DNA from 3 places in the Mesorhizobium sp. LEGMi-168a genome. Region 1 is predicted to be linked to each of the others. Evidence: riboswitches for the same ligand, from Rfam matches in the RefSeq annotation. Region 1 holds a riboswitch; each other region holds the start of a gene.

What was found. Region 1 has a riboswitch for cobalamin ahead of AC4FWB_RS29235 (DUF1636 family protein). Riboswitches for the same ligand answer to the same signal wherever they lie in the genome.
Region 2: linked by a shared signal. The riboswitch ahead of bluB (5,6-dimethylbenzimidazole synthase) and the one ahead of AC4FWB_RS29235 (DUF1636 family protein) in region 1 are both predicted to bind cobalamin.
Region 3: linked by a shared signal. The riboswitch ahead of metE (5-methyltetrahydropteroyltriglutamate--homocysteine S-methyltransferase) and the one ahead of AC4FWB_RS29235 (DUF1636 family protein) in region 1 are both predicted to bind cobalamin.

The regions. Positions count from the first base shown of each region.
Region 1 is NZ_JBZEGV010000033.1:48,685-56,235, forward strand. Features, by position in the region: gene AC4FWB_RS29200 (phosphatase PAP2/dual specificity phosphatase family protein) at 1-277, shown strand, start outside; gene AC4FWB_RS29205 (hypothetical protein) at 274-717, shown strand; gene AC4FWB_RS29210 (lysophospholipid acyltransferase family protein) at 714-1,373, shown strand; gene AC4FWB_RS29215 (phosphatidate cytidylyltransferase) at 1,373-2,308, shown strand; gene AC4FWB_RS29220 (FecCD family ABC transporter permease) at 2,316-3,335, opposite strand; gene AC4FWB_RS29225 (ABC transporter substrate-binding protein) at 3,656-4,603, opposite strand; gene AC4FWB_RS29230 (ABC transporter ATP-binding protein) at 4,655-5,443, opposite strand; gene AC4FWB_RS29235 (DUF1636 family protein) at 5,440-5,826, opposite strand; cobalamin riboswitch at 5,917-6,121, opposite strand; gene AC4FWB_RS29240 (AraC family transcriptional regulator) at 6,348-7,181, shown strand; gene AC4FWB_RS29245 (bifunctional helix-turn-helix transcriptional regulator/GNAT family N-acetyltransferase) at 7,222-7,551, opposite strand, start outside.
Region 2 is NZ_JBZEGV010000002.1:421,237-428,787, reverse strand. Features, by position in the region: gene AC4FWB_RS05315 (hypothetical protein) at 1-808, shown strand, start outside; gene bluB (5,6-dimethylbenzimidazole synthase) at 842-1,579, opposite strand; cobalamin riboswitch at 1,621-1,800, opposite strand; gene AC4FWB_RS05305 (histone deacetylase family protein) at 1,915-2,841, shown strand; gene AC4FWB_RS05300 (exodeoxyribonuclease VII small subunit) at 2,845-3,096, shown strand; gene AC4FWB_RS05295 (DUF2277 domain-containing protein) at 3,197-3,463, shown strand; gene AC4FWB_RS05290 (pirin family protein) at 3,474-4,394, shown strand; gene dxs (1-deoxy-D-xylulose-5-phosphate synthase) at 4,626-6,539, shown strand; gene AC4FWB_RS05280 (hypothetical protein) at 6,693-6,968, shown strand; gene AC4FWB_RS05275 (GFA family protein) at 7,027-7,428, opposite strand; gene AC4FWB_RS05270 (TlyA family RNA methyltransferase) at 7,534-7,551, shown strand, end outside.
Region 3 is NZ_JBZEGV010000035.1:377-7,927, reverse strand. Features, by position in the region: gene AC4FWB_RS29670 (IS1182 family transposase) at 1-1,254, shown strand, start outside; gene AC4FWB_RS29665 (Ros/MucR family transcriptional regulator) at 1,455-1,919, opposite strand; gene AC4FWB_RS29660 (hypothetical protein) at 2,234-2,488, shown strand; partial or broken gene AC4FWB_RS29655 (cytochrome-c peroxidase) at 2,552-3,484, shown strand; gene metE (5-methyltetrahydropteroyltriglutamate--homocysteine S-methyltransferase) at 3,848-6,208, opposite strand; cobalamin riboswitch at 6,302-6,503, opposite strand; partial or broken gene AC4FWB_RS29645 (IS256 family transposase) at 6,950-7,551, opposite strand, start outside.

The DNA of each region.
Region 1 (7,551 bases):
GGAACGGCCGCGCGCCAGCACCGGCCGCTGGATCAGCTTTCCCATGCTCGACCTGTTGCCGCCGCCGGCGGACATGCTCGACCAGGCGGTGGCGGCGATCGAGCCGGCGCGCCGGCAAGGCACGGTGCTGGTCTGCTGCGCGCTCGGCTTTCAGCGCAGCGCCACCGTCATCGCCGCATGGCTGGTCGCCAGCGGCCGCTCGCACACGCCGGCGCAGGCGCAAAAGATGCTCGCCGCATCCGGTCGGCCGGTGCTTTTCCAGGACGAGCCGGCATGACGGACGCCGCCTATCAGCAGCGGACAGCAGCCTTCGCCGCCATGCTCATCAAGCAGGCGACATGGCCAGCCGCGGTCGTGATCGCCGGCGACAGCATCGCGCCGCTGGTCGCTTCGGCGCGCGGCGCATTCCAGTCACCGCTCGCAGTTTTAGCGCTGCTGGTCGCGGCGGCGAGCGCCGTTGCGGTGCTTGGGCTTTCAGCACTTCTCCTCTTCGACGCGCTTCTGTTCCGGCTGATGGCGAGCCATGACGACGAGGCTTCGGGCGGCGCCGCGGTCGACGACGTGCTTTCGCGCATGCGGCTGAAGCCTGCTCCCTCCTCCCCGCGCCCGCTCGACGAGCGTATCGCCGGAACGCGCCGCCTGCTTGCCCGCCAGCGCATCGCCCTCGCGATCTTCGTCGTCGCATTCCTGACCGCCGGATTCTGGATGCCGAAATGAGCAAGCTTGCGCTCCGGACCTTCACCTTGCTGCAGACGGCGACCTCCGTCGGCCTGTCGGCGCTGGCCTGGGCCGTGACCGGCGTTCGCCCAATCTGGAGCGGCAGCCAGCCGTCGGACCGACAGCGCATCTATTTCGCCAACCACACCAGCCATGGCGATTTCATCCTGTTGTCGGCCTGCCTCAGCGAGAAGGAGCGCGCCATCACGCACGCGATCGCCGCGGCCGAATATTGGGGAAAGTCGCGGCTGCGCCGCTTCATCGCCGAGGACATGCTGTCCTCCGTGCTGATCAGCCGGCAATGGACGAGCGAGGAAGAGAACCCGATCACCGTCATGCGATCGGTGCTCGACCAGGGCCATTCGCTGATCATCTTCCCGGAAGGCACGCGCAACATGAGCGACGAGCTGCTGCCCTTCCGCTCCGGGCTCTACAATCTGTCGATGGCGCGGCCGGATGTGGAGCTCATCCCCTGCTGGATCGAGAACATGTCGCGCGTGCTGCCCAAGGGCCAGTTCCTGCCGGTGCCGCTGCTCTGCCGTGTCGTCTTCGGCGCGCCGGTGGCGGTGGCGCCCGGCGAGGAACGCCGCGCCTTCCTCGAACGCGCCCGCACGGCGCTTAAGGCGCTCAATCCGCGCCCCGACCGAGACGATTGATGCGCCACGAAATCAGCATTCTCATCATCGGCCTGTTCGTGATGCTGAGCACCGCCAGCATCACCGCCGCCACTCTTTCGGCGCGTGCGCCGAAGCCGCTCAGCGCGACGCTGGTCAACCTCACGCAGCGCATCAACGCCTGGTGGGTGATGGTGGCGCTGATGACGGTTGCCTTCTTCTTCGGCCGCTACGGCATGACCATCCTGTTCGCGCTGATCTCTTTCGCGGCGCTGCGCGAGTTCGTGACGCTGACGCACAGTCGCCGCAGCGACCATTGGGTGCTGCTCGGCATGTTCGGCATCGTCATTCCGTTCCAGTACTGGCTGGTGTGGACGGCCTGGTACGGCCTCTTCGTCATCTTCATCCCGGTCTACTGCTTCCTGCTGATGCCGGCGATCACGGCGCTGCATGGCGATACCGAACGCTTCCTGGAGCGCATCGCGGCGCAGCAATGGGCGATCATGATCTCGGTCTATTGCGTCAGCCACGTCCCTGCCCTGCTGACGCTCAACGTGCCGGGCTTCGAAGGCCGCAACCTGTTGCTCATCGCCTTCCTGATCATCGTCGTGCAGGGCAGCGACGTGCTGCAGTACATCTTCGGCAAGCTGTTCGGAAAACACCGCTTTTCGCCGACCGTCTCGCCGTCGAAGACCTGGGAAGGCCTGATCGGCGGGCTGGTCGCGTCGAGCCTGCTCGGCGCGCTCTTGTCCTTCATCACGCCGTTTTCGCCGCTGCAGGCCTCGGCCGTGGCCCTCGTTGCCTGCACGATGGGTTTTCTCGGCGGGCTCGTCGCGTCCGCGATCAAGCGCGACCAGGGCGTCAAGGACTGGGGCCATCTGATCGAGGGCCATGGCGGCATGCTCGACCGCACCGACAGCCTGGTCTTCGCCGCGCCGATCTTCTTCCACATCGTGCGCTATTTCTGGACGGTTTGAGGACCAGTCAGATCTGCTTACGCATCAAGAGCGTGACGACGAAGAAGGCGCCGAGCGAGCTGGTGATGATGCCGATCGGCAGTTCCTGCGGCGGCAGCAGCGTGCGGGCAAGCAGATCGCTGGCCAAGAGCAGGATCGCGCCGAATAGCGCGCAGATCGCTATCAGGGGCCGGTGCAGCGGACCGGCCAGCGGCCGGCCGAGATGCGGGATCATCAGGCCGACGAAGCCGATGACGCCGGCGACCGCAACGAGGATTGCGGTGGCCAGAGCGGCGATGAGAAATGTCGTGCGGCGCATCTTCGCCACCGGCACGCCGAGGCTTTCGGCGGCACTTTCGCCGGCGAGGAAGGCATCGAAACGGCGGTGGTTCCACAGGCCGTAGGCGAGGATGATGGCGGCGCCCAGCGCCGCCAGGCCGATATTGTCCCAACGGGCGAGGCCGAGCCCGCCCATGGTCCAGAACAGCACCGAGTGGGCGGCGCGCTGATCGCCTGCGAAGACGAGATAGTTGGTCAGCGCGGTGAACATGAAGGAGACTGCGAGGCCGGCAAGGATCAGCCGCTCTGGCCCCTGCCCCCGCACCCGCGAGACGAGCAGGAGCACGATTGCCGCCGCCAATATGCCGCCGGTGAAAGCCGCCACCGGCAAGGTCCAGATGCCAAAGCTGTCGCCGAAGACGGTGATGACCGAAACGGCGCCGGCGGCGGCGCCCGAGGAGAGGCCGAACAGGAACGGATCGGCAAGATCGTTGCGGGTGACGGTCTGCAACACTGCGCCGACGACGCCGAGGCCGGCGCCGACCGCGATCGCCAGCAGCGTGCGCGGCAGCCTGAGGTCGACGACGATGCTGCCGACGGGTCCAGGCACGGCCTCACCGCCCAACCCGCCCGCATACGCCAGCGCGCCGACGACCTCGCGCAGGGGTATCAGCGTCGAGCCATAGGCGATCGAAAGCAACGCGAGCGCGACGAGCAGCGCAGCGCCCAGGGACATTGCGAAGGCGAAGGGACTATGATGCAAATTCATGTCGTCGGGCCTGTCATCGCCTCGCCGACGTTCGAGTTTGGCCGAGACCTCCGTGACTTCGTCATTCCAGGGCGAAGCAGGAGCGAAGCTCCGTCGCGAAGACCCTGGAATCCATGCCGTGACCTCGCGCGCGGAGTGCGACGGCGCAGAATTCTGCACCGCTGCGGCGCCTCAGCGTCACGGCATGGATCCTCGGGTCTGCGCCGCGTCGCTTCGCTCCTTGCTCCGCCCGTGGATGACGAAGTCGCGAGCGTTTCAGCCGATCTCCAAGGCAGGCGATCCGTCAATGGAACCACTCCCGGCTCATCCATGCTCCGGAACTAGAACGCTTCCGGATGCATGGCTCTGGCGATCTTGCCGATCGCCTCGATGTTGGCGGGTCCGGGCGTCAGCTCGGCGTAACGCAACGCCACGAAGCGCTCGTTCTTGACCGCATCGGTCTCCTTCATCGCCGGATGCGCCTTGAGGAAATCGAGGAGTTTCTTGTAGCCGCCGCCATCCTGGTAATCGAGCAGGATGAGGAACTGCGGGTTGCGCGACGCGACCGTCTCCCAGTCGGTGTTGCCCCAGCTCGTCTCCATGTCGGCCATGATGTTTTCCCCGCCCGCGGCGGCGATCATGGCGTTGGGGATGGCGAACTTGCCGGCGGTGAAGGGCTTGTCCTCGCCGGAATCGTAGAGGAACACGCGCGTGCCCATGTGGTCGCCCACCTTCGCCGTAATGCTGGCGAGCTCGGCCTTCCAGCCGGCGATGAGCTTGTCGGCCTCGGCCGCCTTGCCGAAGATATTGCCCAGCTTCTCGACGTCGCCATAGAGCAGGTCCATCGAGGCGGCGGGCCGGTTCTTGTCGAGATGGACGCAGCTCTCGGTCAGCACCAGCGTCTTGATGCCGTGCGGGGCAAGCGTGTCGGGCGTGACCTCGCCACCCGGCTTCATGCCGTAATACCAGCCGGCGAAAAAGAAATCCGGCTGCACTGCGACCAGATTTTCAAGCGTCGGATATTTTGGCGCGAGCTCCGGGATCGAGCCCTGCTCGGCCTTGAATTCGGGGCCGACCTTGTACCAGCCGGTGATGCCGGTGAGCCCGACTATCGACGGCTGCAGCTTCAGCGCGAAAGCCATCTCGGCCATGTTGAGGTCCTGGATGACGGCGCGTTTCGGCGGCGCGTCGAAGGTCAGCGGCTTACCACAGCTGTCGACGGTGACCGGGAAGGCGAAGGCGGCCGAGGCGACAAGCGAAAAGGCCAGCGACAAAGCGAGGCGTTTCACGGGACGGTGCTCCTGATTTGGGGTTTGCTTGCGTTGTCCGGGTTGGCAGGTTCAGGATGGCGAGGACGCGCGGCTTGGAAGCTCGAAGACGGTGAGCTCGCGGTCCTCGGTCGGATGAGGCAGACGCAACACGTCGATGCCGAACACCGCGCGGATGAGTGGCTGCGCCAGCGCCTCGCGCGGCGGCGCCAGCGCGTGCAGCCGGGCGTTGCTCATCACCGCGACCCTGGTGGCGAAGGGCGCCACCAGCGCGAGATCGTGCAGCACCGCGACGACGGTCATGCCGAAGCCGGCGACCAGGTCGAGCAGTTCGCCGCGAGCGCGCGGATCGAGATGGTTGGTCGGCTCGTCGAGGAACAGGATTTTCGGCTCCTGCGCGATGGCACGGGCGAGCTGCGCGCGCTGGCGCTCGCCGCCGGACAGTGAGCCGATGGTGCGCGCGAGCAGCGGCAAGAGCCCGGTTCGGCGCAGCGCTTCGACGACGATGTCGCGATCGTCGTGCCGGCGCCTGAGGCCGGCGTGCGGGACGCGGCCAAGCTCGACATAGTCGATGAGCGCCAGCCGCGGATCCGGCTGATCCGTCTGGCCGACGACGGCGATGCCGAGCGCCCGCTCGGCGGCGCTGATCCTGCCCAGCCGGCGTCCGGCGAGGCGAACCTCGCCGCGACTCGGCGTCAACGACCCGCACAGCATGCGCAGCAGCGTGGTCTTGCCGGCGCCGTTGGGGCCGATGATGGCCAGCCGCTCGCCGGCGGACAGCGACAGGCTGACATCCTCGACCAGCGCCCGGCCGTTTGCCGTAGCGTGCAGATCGCGGGCTTCAAGCAGGGGGGCGCTCACCGGACCTGCTCCCTGACCTTGCCTGCGGTGGGGATGCGCGCCAGTATCTTGCCGGCGAGCCTTGCCGGGCGCTGGCCGGAATTGCACCAGCCGTCGGGCAGCGAGGCATAGAGCCTGGCAAATTCGACCAGCGCGCCGGCGTCGGTGCCCCTGTCGATGGAACCGAAGAGATAGGTGGCTTTGCCTTCCGCCTTGAAGGCCACGGTCAGCGGCCGCGCGCAGCCCGCCATGCAGTCGATGGTCTCGATGGCAAAGGACGGTGCCGGGTGCAAGGAAAGTCTGGAGCGCAGGTCGGCGCACAAATCCGCGCCGGACCTCAGCCCGGTCAAGCTATCACGGCACAGCGAACAGATAATGATGCGATGGCTGAAGGCGTCCAACATTCCGTCACTTTCCAAAATGGCGACGGAAGGATGCTGGACGAGCCGGCCGACAGGACCAGGGCCCGCGTCTCCTCCCGGCACACCCCGTCCGGTCAACTCATGTCGATGGCAGGTCTCCTGGCTCGCGGGTCGCCGCGCCATCCGCCTTCCCAGCCTTGCCGGCCAGTGGCGTTTCGGATGGAGCTCGCCGCTCACAGTTGCGGGGGCAGCCACGGCCTCGACCCAAATGGGCCTCACCGTGTTCCCTTTTCACCCCTCGCCTTGCGGCTCGGGGACCATGACGCCGCCATCGTAGGTTGCCTGCGCGCGAGTCGCAACGGGCTTCTGTCCACCTCTTGCGCGAAACACATTTGCGAGTCGCCGCCGCCATGTTTTCTTTCAGGTTTGGTATGTAATAACATTACGAATAGCGGGCGTTGCCTCGGCTTGTCAATGTCCTTTCGGCTTCGCTCCGTGCGCAATTTCGATCAAACTGGCTGTCGGCGCGATGGCTAGTGTCGCCTCGCCAAATGCGAGGAGCCATGGACCCGACCAAGAAAGCGCTGTGGTTTGTCGAAAGCCATCTGCCCGACGCGATTTCGCTCGACGATGTCGCGGCGAGCAGCGGCGTGTCGCGCTTCCACGTGACGCGCGCCTTCGGCGCCGCCACCGGGCGGTCGGTCATGGGCTATATGCGGGCGCGCAGGCTCAGCGAAGCGGCGCGCAAGCTCGCCGGCGGCGCGCGCGACATTCTCGCTATCGCGCTCGATGCCGGCTACGGCTCGCATGAGGCTTTCACGCGAGCCTTCCGCGACCAGTTCGGCACCACGCCGGAACTGGTGCGCGCCGAGGGCTCGACCAAAAACCTCGATCTCGTGGAGCCCATCCTCATGGACAGTTCGTTTCTCACCACGCTCGAGCCGCCGCGCTTCGAGACCAGCCGGCCGCTGCTCATCGCCGGGCTCGGCGGGCGCTACAGTTGCGAATCGAGCGCCGGCATCCCGATGCAGTGGCAGCGCTTCGGCCCCTATATCGGCCATATCCCCGGCGAGGTGCCGGGCGTCTTCTACGGCGTCTGCACCAATGGCGACGATGCCGGCAATTTCGACTATATCGCCGGCGTCGAAGTGGCGGATTTTTCCGACCTGCCCAAGGAGTTTTGCCGTGTACGGGTGCCGGCGCAGAAATACGCCGTGTTCTCGCACCTGGAGCACATCTCGACGATCCGCCGCACGGTCAACACGATCTGGAACAAATGGCTGCCGGCGTCGGGACATGAAATCGCCGACGCGCCGGAATTCGAGCGCTACGGGCCCGAATTCGATGCGCGCAGCGGCAATGGCGGGCTGGAGATCTGGGTGCCAATCAGGGGGTAAGGCGCCCTCTCCTTCTCCCACAAGGGGAGAAGAGAATGCGCTAAAGCTCCAAATTCCAAGTCTGGCCGACCAGATCCTTGCCGAAGGAATGGTGGCGCTCCTCGTCGACCAGCTTGAAGCCGGCCGCCTGGTAGATGCGGCGGGCCGAGCCCAGTATGTCATTGGTCCACAGCGTCAGCGTCTTGTAGCCCTTGGCGCGCGCGAAGGCGATGCACTCGTCGACCAGCCGCCCGCCGATGCCGAGACCACGCGCCGACGGCTCGACGTAGAGGAGCCTGAGCTTCGCCACCTTGGGCGACTTGCGCACGACAAAGACCGAGCCGACCACCTCGCCTTCCCGCTCGGCGACCCAGCTGCGCTCCCACCGCGG
Region 2 (7,551 bases), on a different contig from region 1:
GATGTCGTTTGCGTTGTGGGGCGGGGTTGTCGGCTTCGGCGTCGTCTCGATCGCCGTCTACTGGATCCGCGAATACATCCTCTATGTCCTCAAGGCCGGCCATATCGCCGTGATGGTCCATCTGATCGACGGCCACGACGTTCCCGACGGCCAGGGCCAGATCGCCTATGCGAAGGAAGTGGTCACCCAGCGCTTCGCCGAGGCCAACATCCTTTTCGTCGTCGATCAGCTGGTGAAGGGCGCCATCCGCGCCATCACCGGCCTGATCGGCGGCATCGCCGCCTTCCTGCCCATTCCGGGCTTGAGCGGCCTCGTCAGCTTCATCAACACGGTCATCCGCCTGTCGCTGACCTATGTCGACGAGATCATCCTCGGCTACAACATCCGCATCAATTCCAACTCGCCTTTCGAGACCGCCAGGCAAGGCGTCGTGCTCTACGCGCAGAACGGCAAGCGCATGGTCAAGAACGCCGTCTGGCTGGCGGTGATCATGTGGGGCGTGTCCTTCGTCATCTTCCTTTTGATGCTGGCGCCTGCCGGCGCCATTCTCTGGGTCATGCCCGGACAGCTCGCCGGCTGGGCCTTCGTGCTGGCCATCGTCTTCGCCTGGGCCTTCAAGGCGGCTTTCATCGAGCCCTTCGCCATCGCTTCGCTGATGCAGGTCTATTTCGCCACCATCGAGGGCCAGGTTCCCAATCCGGAATGGGACCGGCGCCTGGCCGAGACCTCGTCGAAATTCAGGGAACTCCGCGACAAGGCGCTCGGCTCCTTCGGCGGCTCGCGCTGGGACACGCCCCGGCCTGCTTGATCAGCAGCCCCTTAACCTACGAAGGTCGCCTGATCACGGCTTCGGCAGCTCGACGCCGCGAAGCTTTGCAATCGCCGACTTGAGCGGCGCCTCGCCGGCGCCGCAAAAGGTCTCGCTCATCACCAGCTCGGGCAGCGGCAGGCGCTTGCCCCAGCCATGCGCTTCGAGGTCCGGCTTCGGCGCGAATTCCGAGACGCGGCCGACGCAGAGATAGGCGATCGGCGTGACATGCTCGGGGATCGACAAGAGCCGCTTCAATGCTTCCGTTTCGATGATGCTTACCCAGCCGACGCCGACGCCCTCGGCCCGCGCCGCCAGCCAGAAATTCTGCACGGCGCAAACGGTGCTGTAGAGGTCCATTTCCGGATTGTGCCAGCGCCCGAGCGGCGAGTCCTTCGAACGCTGCCGGTCGCAGGTGATGCATAGATTGAGCGCGCTTTCGCAGATGCCTTCGAGCTTCAGCTTGCGGTAGAGCGCCTGCCGCTCCGCCTCGATCGCCGGCAATTCCTGCTCGCGCGCGGCGAGGAACAGGTCGCGCACCTGCCGCCGTCGTTCGGCATCGCGGATGACGATGAAATTCCACGGTTGCATATAGCCGACCGATGGCGCGTGGTGCGCGGCCGTCAGCAATCGCGCCAGCACGGCATCGTCGAGATCGTCCGAAACGAAATGGCTGCGCACGTCGCGCCTGGTGAAAATCGTCCGATAGACGGCGTTCCGCGCCAATTGGTCAAAGTCATCGCCGCCGGTGGCGGCCGCTCGTGCCTGCATCGCTTTTCCCCTTGCGACAGCAATCATCCGCCTGACCATGCGGACGACCATGTCTGCCGGGCCGGTCTTCTGGCTCGGGATCGTCCCGCGTCCGGCGCCTTCCCGTCTGAGACAGTGGCTTTTGCCGGCGCGGTCCCCCTTACAGCGTTGGGCACGCCACGGATTTCAACCGTGTTCCCGATTCTCCCGCGTTGCGGGCACCAGGCAGCGGCGCGATCTTATCGCGAAGCTTCAGCCGCGCCAATGCCATCGGCGACACATCAAGACGCGATTTTCCCCAGCCATTCGGCGCTCAAACATGGTCATCCGGGTTACGCATGCCTAGATTAGGCGCCATGACCACCCGTCTCTACACCCATCCGGTATTCTTGGAACACCTCACGCCGCCCGGCCACCCCGAGCGGCCCGACCGTTTGCGCGCCATCGAGCGCGTGCTCGACGACGAGGCTTTTTCGACTCTCGACCGCGTCAAGGCGCCGGAAGGCGACGAGGCGACCATCCTTTATGCGCATCCGGAAGACTTTGTCGCCCGCATCCGCGCGGCCATCCCAGAGAGCGGCATCGTCTCGATCGATGCCGACACCAGCGCCAGTCCGAAGAGCTGGCAGGCCGCGGTGACGGCGATCGGCGCCGCCAATGCTGCGGTCGACGACGTCTTCGAGGGCCGCGCCGCCAATGTCTTCGTTGCCGCGCGGCCGCCCGGCCACCATGCGGAAAAGACGACCGCGATGGGCTTTTGCCTGTTCAACACCGCGGCGATCGCCGCCCGCTACGCGCAGAAAAAGCACCAGGTCGAGCGCGTCGCCATCGTCGACTGGGACGTCCATCACGGCAACGGCACGCAGGACATCTTTTGGGACGATCCGTCGGTGCTCTACTGCTCGACCCACCAGATGCCGCTTTATCCCGGCACCGGCGCCAAGAGCGAAACCGGCGCCGGCAACATCGTCAACGCGCCGCTCGCGCCCAGCACCGGCAGCGAGACGTTCCGCGACGCCTTCCTGTCGCGCGTGCTGCCGTCGATCGATGCATTCAAGCCGGACCTGATCATCATTTCCGCCGGTTTCGATGCGCACCATCGCGATCCGCTGGCCGAGATCAACCTGACCGAGGAGGATTTCGACTGGGCGACCGGCCAGTTGATGGATCGCGCCGGGCGCCACAGCGGCAACCGGCTCGTTTCCCTGCTGGAGGGCGGCTACGATCTGCAGGGACTGGCATTTTCGGTCGCCGCCCATGTCGGGCGGCTGATGAAGGGATAGGATATGGCTGGCGAAGGCAATGAAGACGTCAAAACGATGAGCTTCGAACAGGCGCTCGACGCGCTGGAGAAGATCGTCGATGATCTGGAGCGCGGCGATGTCCCGCTCGACCAGTCGATCCGCATCTACGAGCGCGGCGAGGCGCTGAAGGCGCATTGTGATCGGCTGCTCAAGGCCGCCGAGGACAAGGTCGAGAAGATCAGGCTCTCGCGCGACGGCAAGCCGGTGGGAACGGAGCCGCTCGACGCTGAGTAAGCTGTACTGATATTCAGGTGAAGCCGGCCTGACCTGAATCTCAACACACCTTGGTGCATAATCTCGACGGCGGGACACGACAGACAGGAGGCGAGCAAGCATGTGCCGAAACATCAAGACCCTGTTCAATTTCGAACCGCCGGCGACCGACGACGAGGTCCATGACGCGGCATTGCAGTTCGTGCGCAAGCTGAGTGGTTCGACCAAGCCGTCCAAGCGCAATGAGCATGCCTTCCACCACGCCGTCGAGGCGATCGCCGCCGCCGCGCGCGAGCTCATCGATTCGCTCGAAACCGCCCAGGAGCCGCGCAATCGCGAGGAAGAGGCCGCCAAGGCGAAAGCCAGGTCCGCGCTCCGCTTCGCCTGAGGATGCATCGATGAGTTTTTTCCCGGGCAATGATCCTGAGGCCGGCGACGCCTTCGCCTGCGACCAGATCGAATTGATGGTCATCCCCAACGCCAAAGATATTGGCGGTTTCGAGGTTCGCCGCGCCTTGCCGACGGCAAAGCGTCGGCTGGTCGGCCCGTTCATCTTCTTCGACCGCATGGGACCGGCCATCCTGCGCGCCGGCCATGCGATCGACGTGCGCCCGCATCCGCATATTGGGCTTTCCACCGTCACCTATCTGTTCGACGGCAAGATCAGGCATCGCGACTCGCTCGGCACCGAAATGGTGATCGCGCCAGGCGACGTGAATCTGATGACCGCCGGTCGCGGTATCGTTCATTCCGAGCGCACGCCCGAGGAGCTGCGCGGCGCGCCGATGTCGATCTCCGGCCTGCAGACCTGGTTGGCGCTGCCCGACGGCAGGGAAGAGATCGCCCCGATTTTTGAGAACACGTCGGTGATCCGCCTGCCCGAGATCGACGCCGAAGGCATCAGCGGCCGCCTCGTCATCGGTGAATTTTCCGGGCTGCGCTCGCCGGTCGCGACCGCCTCGGAGACGCTTTATGCCGATCTGCGGCTGGCGACGGGCGCCAGCGTCAAGATCCCCGCCGATGCCGAGGAACGCGCCATCTATACGCTGGAAGGCGAGGTTTCGATCGCCGGAGATCGTTTTCCGGCTGAGCGGCTTCTGGTGTTCAAGCCGGGCGAGGAAATCGTCGTCTCGTCCGAGCGCGGCGCGCATTTCATGCTGTTCGGCGGAGCGTCGCTGGGTTCCAAGCGTTATATCTGGTGGAATTTCGTTTCGTCCTCGAAGGAACGCATCGAACAGGCCAAAGAAGAATGGAAGACAGGCCGCTTCGATATCGTTCCTGGCGATGAGGAAGAATTCATTCCGCTGCCGGAAGGTTAGAGCATGATGGACATCGTGCGCCAGCCGCGTCACTGACACGCATTTACATTCGCTCGCCGGCAGCATATTTCGCGCATGATCAAGGCGCATATTTGTGAAGGTTGGAGCAATTCCGGGAAAAGTGTGAAACGGTTTTCCGTCCGGAATTGCGTGAAACAAGAAGACAGAGCGGTCCCGTGAAACGGTTAACCGCTCTGATGCAAGGTTAAGATTTCAGCAGGCCGCAACAGAGTGAACCCGAAGCCCGATACGCCGCTCCTCGACAGGGTCCGCATTCCTGCGGATTTGCGGGCGCTCGAGGAAAGCGAGCTGCCGCAGCTGGCGAGCGAACTGCGCACCGAGCTGATCGATGCCGTGTCGCACACGGGCGGCCATCTTGGCGCCGGGCTGGGCGTCGTCGAGCTGACGGTTGCGCTGCACTACGTCTTCAACACGCCGCAAGACCGGCTGATCTGGGATGTCGGCCACCAGGCCTATCCGCACAAGATCCTGACCGGCCGCCGCGACCGCATCCGCACGCTGCGCCAGGAGGGCGGCCTCTCCGGCTTCACCCGGAGAGCCGAGAGCGAATACGACCCCTTCGGCGCCGCGCACTCCTCGACCTCGATTTCCGCCGGCCTCGGCATGGCCATGGGCCGCGACCTTTCGGGTGGCCGCAACAACGTCATCGCAGTCATCGGCGACGGCGCCATGTCAGCCGGCATGGCCTATGAGGCGATGAACAATGCCGGCGCGCTCAATGCCCGCCTCATCGTCATCCTCAACGACAACGACATGTCGATCGCCCCGCCGACCGGCGCGATGAGCGCCTATCTGGCGCGGCTCGCCTCCGGCAAGGCCTATCTCGGCCTGCGCGATTTCGGCAAGAAGCTGACCTCCTATCTCGGCAAGCGCGCCGACAACGCCATCACGCGCGCCGTCGAGCACGCACGCGGCTATGTCACCGGCGGCACGCTGTTCGAGGAAATGGGCTTTTTCCACATCGGCCCGATCGACGGACACAATCTGGAGCACCTGATCCCGGTGCTGAAGAACGTTCGCGACAATGCCGACGGCCCGGTGCTGATCCATGTCGTGACCCAGAAGGGCAAGGGCTACGCGCCGGCGGAAGCCGCTGCCGACAAATATCACGGCGTCAACAAGTTCGACGTCATCACCGGCGCGCAGGCCAAGGCGCCGGCCAACGCGCCGAGCTACACCAAGGTCTTCGCCGAGAGCCTGATCCAGGAAGCGCGCGAGGACGACCGGATCGTGGCGATCACCGCCGCCATGCCGAGCGGCACCGGCCTCGACCTCTTCGGCGAGGTGTTCCCGACCCGAACCTTCGATGTCGGCATTGCCGAGCAGCACGCGGTGACCTTCGCCGCCGGCCTCGCCACTGAAGGCTACAAGCCCTTCGCCGCCATCTATTCGACCTTCCTGCAGCGCGCCTACGACCAGGTCGTCCATGACGTGGCGATCCAGAAGCTGCCGGTGCGTTTCCCGATCGACCGCGCCGGCTTCGTCGGCGCCGACGGCGCCACCCATTGCGGCGCCTTCGATACGACGTTCCTCGCCTCGCTGCCTGGCTTCGTCGTCATGGCCGCCGCCGACGAGGCGGAGCTTCGCCATATGGTGCGCACCGCAGCCGACTATGATGGCGGCCCGATTGCCTTCCGCTATCCGCGTGGCAACGGCGTCGGCGTCGACATGCCGGAGCGCGGCTCGGTGCTCGAGATCGGCAAGGGCCGCATCCTGCGGGAGGGCACCAAGGTGGCGCTTCTCTCCTTCGGCACGCGGCTGCAGGATTGCCTGCTGGCTGCGGAAGAGCTCGGCGCGGCGGGCCTTTCCACCACGGTCGCCGACGCCCGCTTCGCCAAGCCGCTGGACGAGGATCTCATCCGCCGCCTTGCCCGCTCGCACGAGGTTCTGGTGACGGTGGAGGAGGGCGCTGTCGGTGGCTTCGCCAGCCAGGTGCTGCATTTCCTCGCCCATGAGGGGCTTTTGGAAAGCGGCCTCAAGGTCCGCCCGCTGGTCCTGCCCGACGAATTCACCGATCACGCCAAGCCCGAGAAGATGTATGCCGACGCGGGCCTCGATACGGCCGGCATCGTGCGCACGGTCTTCGCCGCCCTTGGCCACGGCGTTCAGGCGCAGCGCGCCTGAATCGAAACTTCAGCCGCCCGAATAAGTTTGCAGGCTTCCAACCGTAACCTTTTGTTAACGCTTCCGTTTGGCGGTTCGGTTACCCTGTCTTTTGGCCGATTTTCAACGACGCCCTGCTAAGACCTTGGTCCTAATCAGGCAGGGATAAGAACAATGAAGTCGTTCCTCAGTGGCATGGCCCTTGTGATGGTCATGGCCGCGCCGGTGGCAGCCGAAACGCGTTACGACCGCAACCTGGAAAAGGCGGTGGTCGACATCGTCGCCGGCAAGATGGGCGAGATCCGCGGCGGCTTTTCCTACAAGCAGGTTCCTCAGCTGGTGGTGTTGCCGGAAGCCGCGCCGGTTCCGGTCGAGCCGCGCAAGCAGGCCTCCAACAATGACGGCCTGATGCCGGCCGTCGATCGCCCGGTCTCGCGGACTATTTTCTGATGCATGTCGCCCAAAAGTGCCTTGCGGTTTTGGGACAACGACATGCTTCAAACAAAAATCAGAACCACATATCGCGGACGCAACGGCCGTCACGCGGCAGGTCGTCGAAAGTGTCGAGACCGTCGAAATGGTCGATCGGCAGGTCGGCGACGGCTTCCGGCGGCGCCAGCCTGACATTGACGGCAATGCGGGTACGGCTATCGGAGCTGGAGCGCAAACCGCGCCAGGCGAGCACGCAGGCGCAGGTCGGACAGAACAGGATCTCGAGCGCGGGATCGGTCACTTCGGCGCGCGTGTAGGAGCTCACCGGTCCCGCAACGCGGATGCGCTCGTCGACATAGTCGTAGGCCCAGAGCGCGCCGTAGCGGCGGCAAAGCGTGCAGTTGCAGGCCGTGACCGGCCCAGGATCGCCTTCCAGGGTCCAGTGCGCCGCGCCGCAATGGCAAGTCCCCTTGAGCATTGCCTCCTCCTCGGTTGGACAAAACGGCCCGCATTCTGCCGCGTCCCGCGCCATATTCAACAGGCTACCATTGCCTTCGCGTCCTGCTTTCGCCAATGAAGGCCGATGAATTCTCCGTTGCCA
Region 3 (7,551 bases), on a different contig from region 1:
CACGATCTGACGGCGCCGCTGTATTGCGCGGACAACGGCCGGCCGCCGCTGGATCCGACCTTGATGTTCAAGGCCTTGTTCATCGGCTACCTGTTCGGAGTTCGCTCGGAACGTCAGTTGGTGCGCGAGATCGAGGTCAACGTCGCCTATCGCTGGTTCCTGCGGCTGAAGCTGACGGACAAGGTGTTCGACGCCTCGACACTGTCGCAGAACCGTCGGCGGCGCTACCAGGACGAGAGCATCGCGCAAGCGATCTTCGACCGCATCGTCGAGCAGGCGATCCGGGTGGGTCTGGTCGACGGCACGGTGCTCTATACCGACAGCACGCATCTGAAGGCCAACGCCAACAAGGGCAAATACGACCTTGCCATGGTCGCCAAGTCGCGTGCCGACTACTGGGCCGATCTCGACCGCGCGATCGAGGCCGAGCGGGCGCTGCATGGCCAGAAGCCGCTGAAGGACAAGCAGCGCAAGCCGCCTGAGAAGCAGACCAAGGTCTCGCGCGCCGATCCGGAGGCCGGCTACATGGTGCGCGAGGGCAAGCCGAAGGGCTTCTTCTACCTCGATCACCGCACGGTGGATGGGCGCTGCGGCATCATCACCGACACATACACCACGCCGGCCAACGTGCACGACTCGATCGTCTATCTTGGCCGGCTCGACCGCCAGGTGGAGCGCTTCGGCTTCACGGTGGCGGCGGCGGGGCTGGATGCCGGCTATGCCACGCCGGGCATCGCCAAGGGACTGGAAGACAGGAACGTCCGGGGCGTCATCGGCTATCGCAACCCGAGCCCGCCAAAGCCCGGCAAGATGCGGAAGAGCGACTTCGTCCATGAAGCGGAGCTGGACGGCTATCGTTGCCCGCAGGGTCAGTTGCTCACTTACGCCACAACCGATCGCGCCGGCTACCGCCAATATAGGAGCGACCCAGCCATCTGCCGCGACTGTCCGCTGCTGGCCTCCTGCACATCAAACGCCAAGGCCGAGCGCACCATCACACGTCATGTCTGGCAGGACGCCCGCGAGCGCGTCGACGCCAACCGGCTCACGGCATGGGGCAAGGCCATCTATCGCCGCCGCAAGGAGACCGTCGAGCGATCCTTCGCCGATGCCAAGCAGCTCTTCGGCCATCGCTACGCCCACTTCCGAGGGCGAACACGCGTCGCCTGCCAGTGCCTGATCGCAGCCGCCGCCCAGAACATGAAAAAGATCGCAATCAGCCTCTGGCCAAAGCCTAAACCGAGCCTCGCATGAGGCCCAACCTGCGTCGCCAGCCTCCTGACATTGCCTCCCGACATCAATTTGCCAAGTGCAATCAACCCACAAAACAAAACCCCGCCGAAAATCGACGGGTTTGTCAGCGGTCTGGAGGCGGGTTTGATCCCGCCTTTTTTATATTCCATGCGGGTTAAGCCCAGGCTGCGCCGCTCCCGAACGACTCTCGATTGCCGAAATCAAGCTGCGACCTTCTTGCGCGTCCGCTTCGCAGGCTCGGGCATCTCCGGCTCTTTCGGTTTGCGGCCGAGCCCCATTGTCTTGGCCAGGGCCGAGCGCGCCGCGGCGTAATTCGGCGCTACCATAGGATAATCGGCAGGCAAGCCCCATCTGGCACGATATTCATCCGGCGTGAGCCCATAATGGGTCGACAGATGGCGCTTGAGCGATTTGAATTTCTTCCCGTCCTCAAGGGAAATGATGTAGTCCGGTGTCACCGACTTCCTGATCGGTACCGCAGGCTTGAGAGCCTCTGGCTGTTCCGCGGAAAGGCCTGCGGCCGCGCCTTTGAGCGCAGCATGCACTTGACCGATTAAACCGGGTAGATCTCCCACCGGAACCGGATTGTTGGAGACATAGGCAGACACGACATCGGCGGTGAGCTCGATGAGGGCGTCGATGATCTTTTCGGCTTCTTCCGTCATTAAACGCTCCAGGCGGCGAGTGAAATACAGTCGGCGAAGCGTCGCTTCATAGTACCGGTTGTCGCTGAAAGCAACAACTGTCTCGAAGAGCAATTATTGCCAACGCTCGTCCAGAAGCGACGTCTATAGCGCCATATTCGCCTTCATGACCATTGATCCGTCCGTTGTTGGCGACCGTACCGAGGTGCTTCGCGCATTTCAGGCGCGTCCTGGCCGTAAGCTTTGCACCGAATTTCCAGTGATATCGAGAGCAGTCGCGTAAGCTGGAGCTCAATATCCAAGCCCATAGCTCGTAAGCAAATGTTGTGCGCGCTATGGCGAAGGCACACCGGGAGGCAGAATACGAACTGCTGGGAGACCGGCCAGAACTGAAATCTGACGAGGTGCCGACCCCGGTTTCTTCATTCATAGTAGAAGGAGCAGAGAGAATCGAAACGCGCTCCGGCACCAGCGCTTGGGGCCTGACGATCAGCACGCCCTTCCGTCGCTCAGAATCCAAACGAGAAGAGCGTTCACTTCCCGGCCGTTTCGCCTCTACCGCGAAAAAACAGGTGTCGCCGCTGATCTAGCGCAAGGCGTTGACGGAGCGCATATCGTAAAGTGGTTGCGTGCACCACGCAACGAGATCATTTATGAAGATCCTATTCACTGCGGTGGCTGTCGCCTTGCCAGCAGAGGCCGCTTTTGCTGCGCAAGCAATCCCCCTCAGACCTCAGAGCAACGGCTCTGGCCACTTTCAAGGCTTTGCCATCCACCACGCCGGCAGTAGCCAACAACCCTATCACCCCGGAGAAGATCGCGCTCGGCAAGCCAATGTTCTTTGATCCTCGCGTCTGGGTGTCAGGCGTCTTCTCGTGCAACTCCTGCCACAACTTGGCAACCGGCGGCGACGACAATCGTGAGACCTGGATCGGCCATGGCTGGCAGAAGGGACCGCGCAACGCGCCGACCGTACTGAACGCTGTCTTCAACATCGCCCAGTTTTGGGACGGTCGCGCCGAAGACCCGAAGGCTCAGGCGAAGGGACCGTTCCAAGCCAGCGTTGAAATGGCCAATACACCGGGTCAAGTCATCGCCACCCTCAAGTCGATGCCGCAATATGTCGAGTCGTTCAATACAGCTTTCCCGGGTGAAGATGATCGCGTAACATTCGAAAACTTCGCCAAGGCAATCGAAGCCTTCGAAGCGACACTGGTCACGCCGGCCCCCTTCGATAATTTCCTCAAAGGTGATGATGCCGCCATGACTTCCGAACAGAAACAGGGCCTGACACTTTTCATGGACAAGGGCTGCTCTTCCTGCCATGACGGGGTCAATGTTGGTGGGGACGGCTATTACCCATTCGGCCTCGTTGAAAAGCCCAGCCCCGACGTCCTGCCGGAAAATGACAAGGGCCGATTTGCGGTCACCAATACAGCCGACGGTTCATATGTTTTCCGCGTGCGCCGCTGCGCAACGTAGCACTCACCGCGCCATACTTTCATTCGGGCAAGGTCTGGGATCTGAAACAGGCCGTCGCCATCATGGGGACCACCCAGCTTGGCGAAAAACTGGCAGACGAAGATCGCGCATCTTAGGAAAATAAACGGCCAACTGGCTACGGAAAGTCGCAATGAACAATGATTGCGACTTTCACTGGACAATCACGACCTCAATGAGAACGCAAATACTTGGCCCGATCCAAATGTGTTACGATGGGATAACGTTAGGCATCTAGGCTGGCGTGAGACTGGTCAAAAAAATGTGTAGGCAGCTTATCCTATAAGGCGTTTTTGTCCCAGTTGGTATTCCTTCCAAATCACGTGTCGAAGGAAAACTGCAGATCCGCAGATACCGCAGATTTTCGCTGGAGTAACTTATTTCCAAAGATGCGGTTTACACATTCACGGCCTTCACGCGGTGGTTGATGATTCACACATGGTGAGAGATCAAAGACTTCCGGCCTGCACTTTCTCCCGGAGCGAGCGCGCTGCAGCGACCATATTCATGAGGGCAGGGCGGACCTCCTCCCATTTGCGCGTTTTGAGGCCACAGTCGGGGTTTACCCACAATTGGCCGTCGGACAGTCGCTCGCGGGCAAGCATGAGGAGGGCCGAAATCTCGCCGACTTCCGGGACACGTGGTGAGTGAATGTCATAAACTCCGGGACCGATTTCATTCGGATATTTGGAGCTCGTGAAGGCGTCCAGCAGTTCCATTTTCGAGCGTGACGTCTCAATCGAAATTACATCCGCATCCATTTCAGCGATCGCGTCGATGATCTCGTTGAACTCGGAATAACACATGTGAGTATGGATCTGAGTCGCGTCCTTCACACCCGTTGAAGCGATCCGGAAGCATTCGACAGCCCAGTCGAGATAGACCGTCCAATCACACTTGCGCAGCGGCAAGCCTTCGCGAAATGCCGCCTCGTCAATCTGGATCATCCTTGCGCCAGATCTTTCGAGATCCGTCACTTCATCGCGAATGGCGAGCGCAATCTGGCGGCAGACCTCGGCGCGGGATAGGTCGTCGCGAACAAAAGACCAGTTGAGAATGGTCACTGGGCCTGTCAGCATTCCCTTCACCGGCTTTTCCGTAAGCGACTGAGCGAATTCCCACCAGCGCATCGTCATCGGATTCGGGCGCGACACGTCGCCGAAGATGATAGGGGGACGCACGTAGCGGGAGCCATAGCTTTGCACCCACGCCTGCTGTGTGAAGGCGAAGCCGGACAGATGCTCGCCGAAATGCTGTACCATGTCGTTTCGTTCGAACTCACCGTGCACCAGCACGTCCAGCCCGATCTCCTCCTGCCAGCGAATAGCAGCCTCGGTCTCCTTCTTCAGAAAGGTTTCGTAATCGACATAGCTGAGCTGGCCCTTCGCATGAGCGGAACGCGCCTTGCGCACCTGAGGCGTCTGCGGGAAGGATCCAATCGTCGTCGTCGGGAACGGCGGCAGGCCGAGCGTGCGGGCCTGGACCCTGGAACGCTCGGCAAATGCGCTCTTTCGTTGCTTCATAGCGCCGTTGATGTCGGCGATCCGCCCTTCAACGAGCGGGTCGTGGACCTTCGTGGATGTTGCGCGAGTCGCGGCAGCTTCGGCAGAAGCTTTCAACTCGCCAGCCACCGCATCCCTACCTTGGGACAAGGCCCGGGCCAGGATGACCAGCTCGCCGGTCTTCTGGGCCGCGAAGGCGAGCCACGACCTGATGTTAGCATCCAGTGCCGTCTCCATACGCAAGTCGATCGGCACATGCAGCATCGAGCACGAAGGCGCGATCTCGACTCGGTCCAAGGGCCAGCCCGCGACGATCGGCTTGATGCGGTCGAGAATGGCAGTGAGGTTCGCACGCCAGACGTTGCGGCCATTGATCAAGCCAAGCGAGAGCACCAGATCCTTAGGCGCGAGCCGACCAATCGTTTCCAACTGCTCCGGAGCGCGCACGAGATCGACATGCAGCCCGGCTACCGGCAGAGAAATCGTCATCTCGAGATTGTCCCCCAGCGGCCCGAAATAGGTAGCCAGCATGATCTTCAGCTCGGGCGCGGCCTTTGACAGCTGCCCATAGGCAAATTCAAATGCAGCTCGTTCGTTCGGGTTTAGATCGAGCACAAGCGCTGGCTCGTCGATCTGCACCCAATCGGCTCCCGAGAGTTTCAACCTCCGCAGGAGTTGCTCGTAGACGGGCAAAAGCCGTGGAAGTAGCGCGATGGGACTGAACCCTTCAGCAGGTGACTTCGCCAGCTTGAGAAAAGTGACCGGCCCCAGCATGACCGGGCGTGTGTGAATGCCCAGGGCCTTTGCCTCGAGGAAGTAATCAACCGGTTTCGTCGACGAGAGCGTGAACGCCTGATCGTCGTCAAGTTCCGGCACGATGTAGTGATAGTTGGTGTCGAACCATTTGGTCATTTCCATCGCGTTCAGGCTAGATCCATGAGCCGCGTGCTGGCGGCCTGCCTGCCTACAATCCTCCCTCTGACCTTGGTTGCCGCGGGCCATGGCGAAATAGATGTCGAGTGGGACCTCGCCGCCATTCCATGCGTAGCGGGGCGGCACGGCGCCGACCATGGCTGCGGAGTCGAGTACATGGTCGTAGAGCGAAAAGTCATTCGACGGGATTTTCGACACGCCGCGATCGCGCTGCTCCTCCCAAATGGCGGCACGGAGCGCCTTCGCCGTCGCGAGAAGGTCGGCAGCACAAGATTTTCCGGACCAATAGCTTTCAAGCGCGAATTTCAGTTCTCGCCGACGACCGATACGCGGCACGCCGAGCGTTGCTACAGGAATTTGCTGAGAGACAGTCATGCCATACCCCGATGGTTGGGGCGCGGGACAAAGAAGGCGCTAATAGTCCGGCACGAACGCCGGGCTGCCGCGCCCGCCAAGACACCCCGCCCGTGGACGTAGTTCGCCGTGGCAGGTCTCCTGGCTCGCGGGGATCATAGCCTCTGCCCGTCTTCCCAAGGCTGTTCGCCTCAGTGACATGAGTGGGGTCGGCTCGCCGCTAACAGTTGCGGGGGCAGCGCCGGCATCGCACCGGCTTCCCTCTTAGCTCCGATGCGGCAGCGCCGCACGGAGAACCACGACACGGAGACAATCATAGCCGTCCACTCTTTTGTCAATACCGTATAAAGAAATGTTTATGTCATTATGCGAATGCGCGTTGCGCTGTCGGCGTGTTCTCCAAATCGCGTGGAAGGCGACTAGGGGCCTCGCCTACAGGAATAGGTGACCGGGCCAAATCAACAAATGAGCGCTGTGCAGAGCTGTGGCGCGCGCGCCTGCCAGACGGCCTGGCTCGGCTGCGCAAAGATTGCGAGCCGGGGCCTTTGGTCGGATCGATTGGGGCGTGACGGTAGGGTGGCGCCAGCAGAATTGCGAGGCTAGTCGCATGCTGCAGTAGCACGTCGAATGATATCAAGATCGCCTGAAACTGCCACCGGTAAGTGGCGCCAATTAGTTTCAGAGTTTCGATAAGATCGTGCCCACTGACGTGGTGTAGGTGACGGCATTGGTCGCCGTGCTCTCCGGCATGGGCCGGATTGATCAGCGTGCCACTGCCGGCAGGCTGACGAGCGGATCATCACTCATCTGGCTGATGGTCTCAAGAGACATGTAGCGGGCACGCTGGACGGCCCATTCATCATTCTGCTCCAGCAGCAATGCTCCGACGAGGCGGACAATGGCGTCGTCGTTGGGAAAGATGCCGAAGACCTCTGTGCGCCGCTTGATCTCACCGTTGAGCCGCTCGATCGGGTTTATGCTGTGCAGCTTGACACGATGCTCCTTGGGGAAGCTCATGTAGGCAAGCACATCATGCTCGGCCTCATCCATGATGGCGGCGAGTTTCGGCACCTTCGGCCGGATCTGGTCGGCGACGGCGCGCCATTGCAGGCTGGCGGCTTCCGCCGTCTCCTGGGCGAAGGCGGTGGCGATGAAGGCCGAGACGACGCGGCGGCCGCTCTTGCCGGCATGGGCCAGAACATTGCGGGCGAAATGAACCCGGCAGCGTTGCCAGGTGGCGCACAGCACCTTGGAGACTGCTGCCTTGATGCCTTCGTGAGCATCGGAGACAACCAGCTTGACACCTCTGAGGCCGCGCCGGGTCAACTTGCGCAGGAACTCTGTCCAGATCGGTTCGGCTTCCG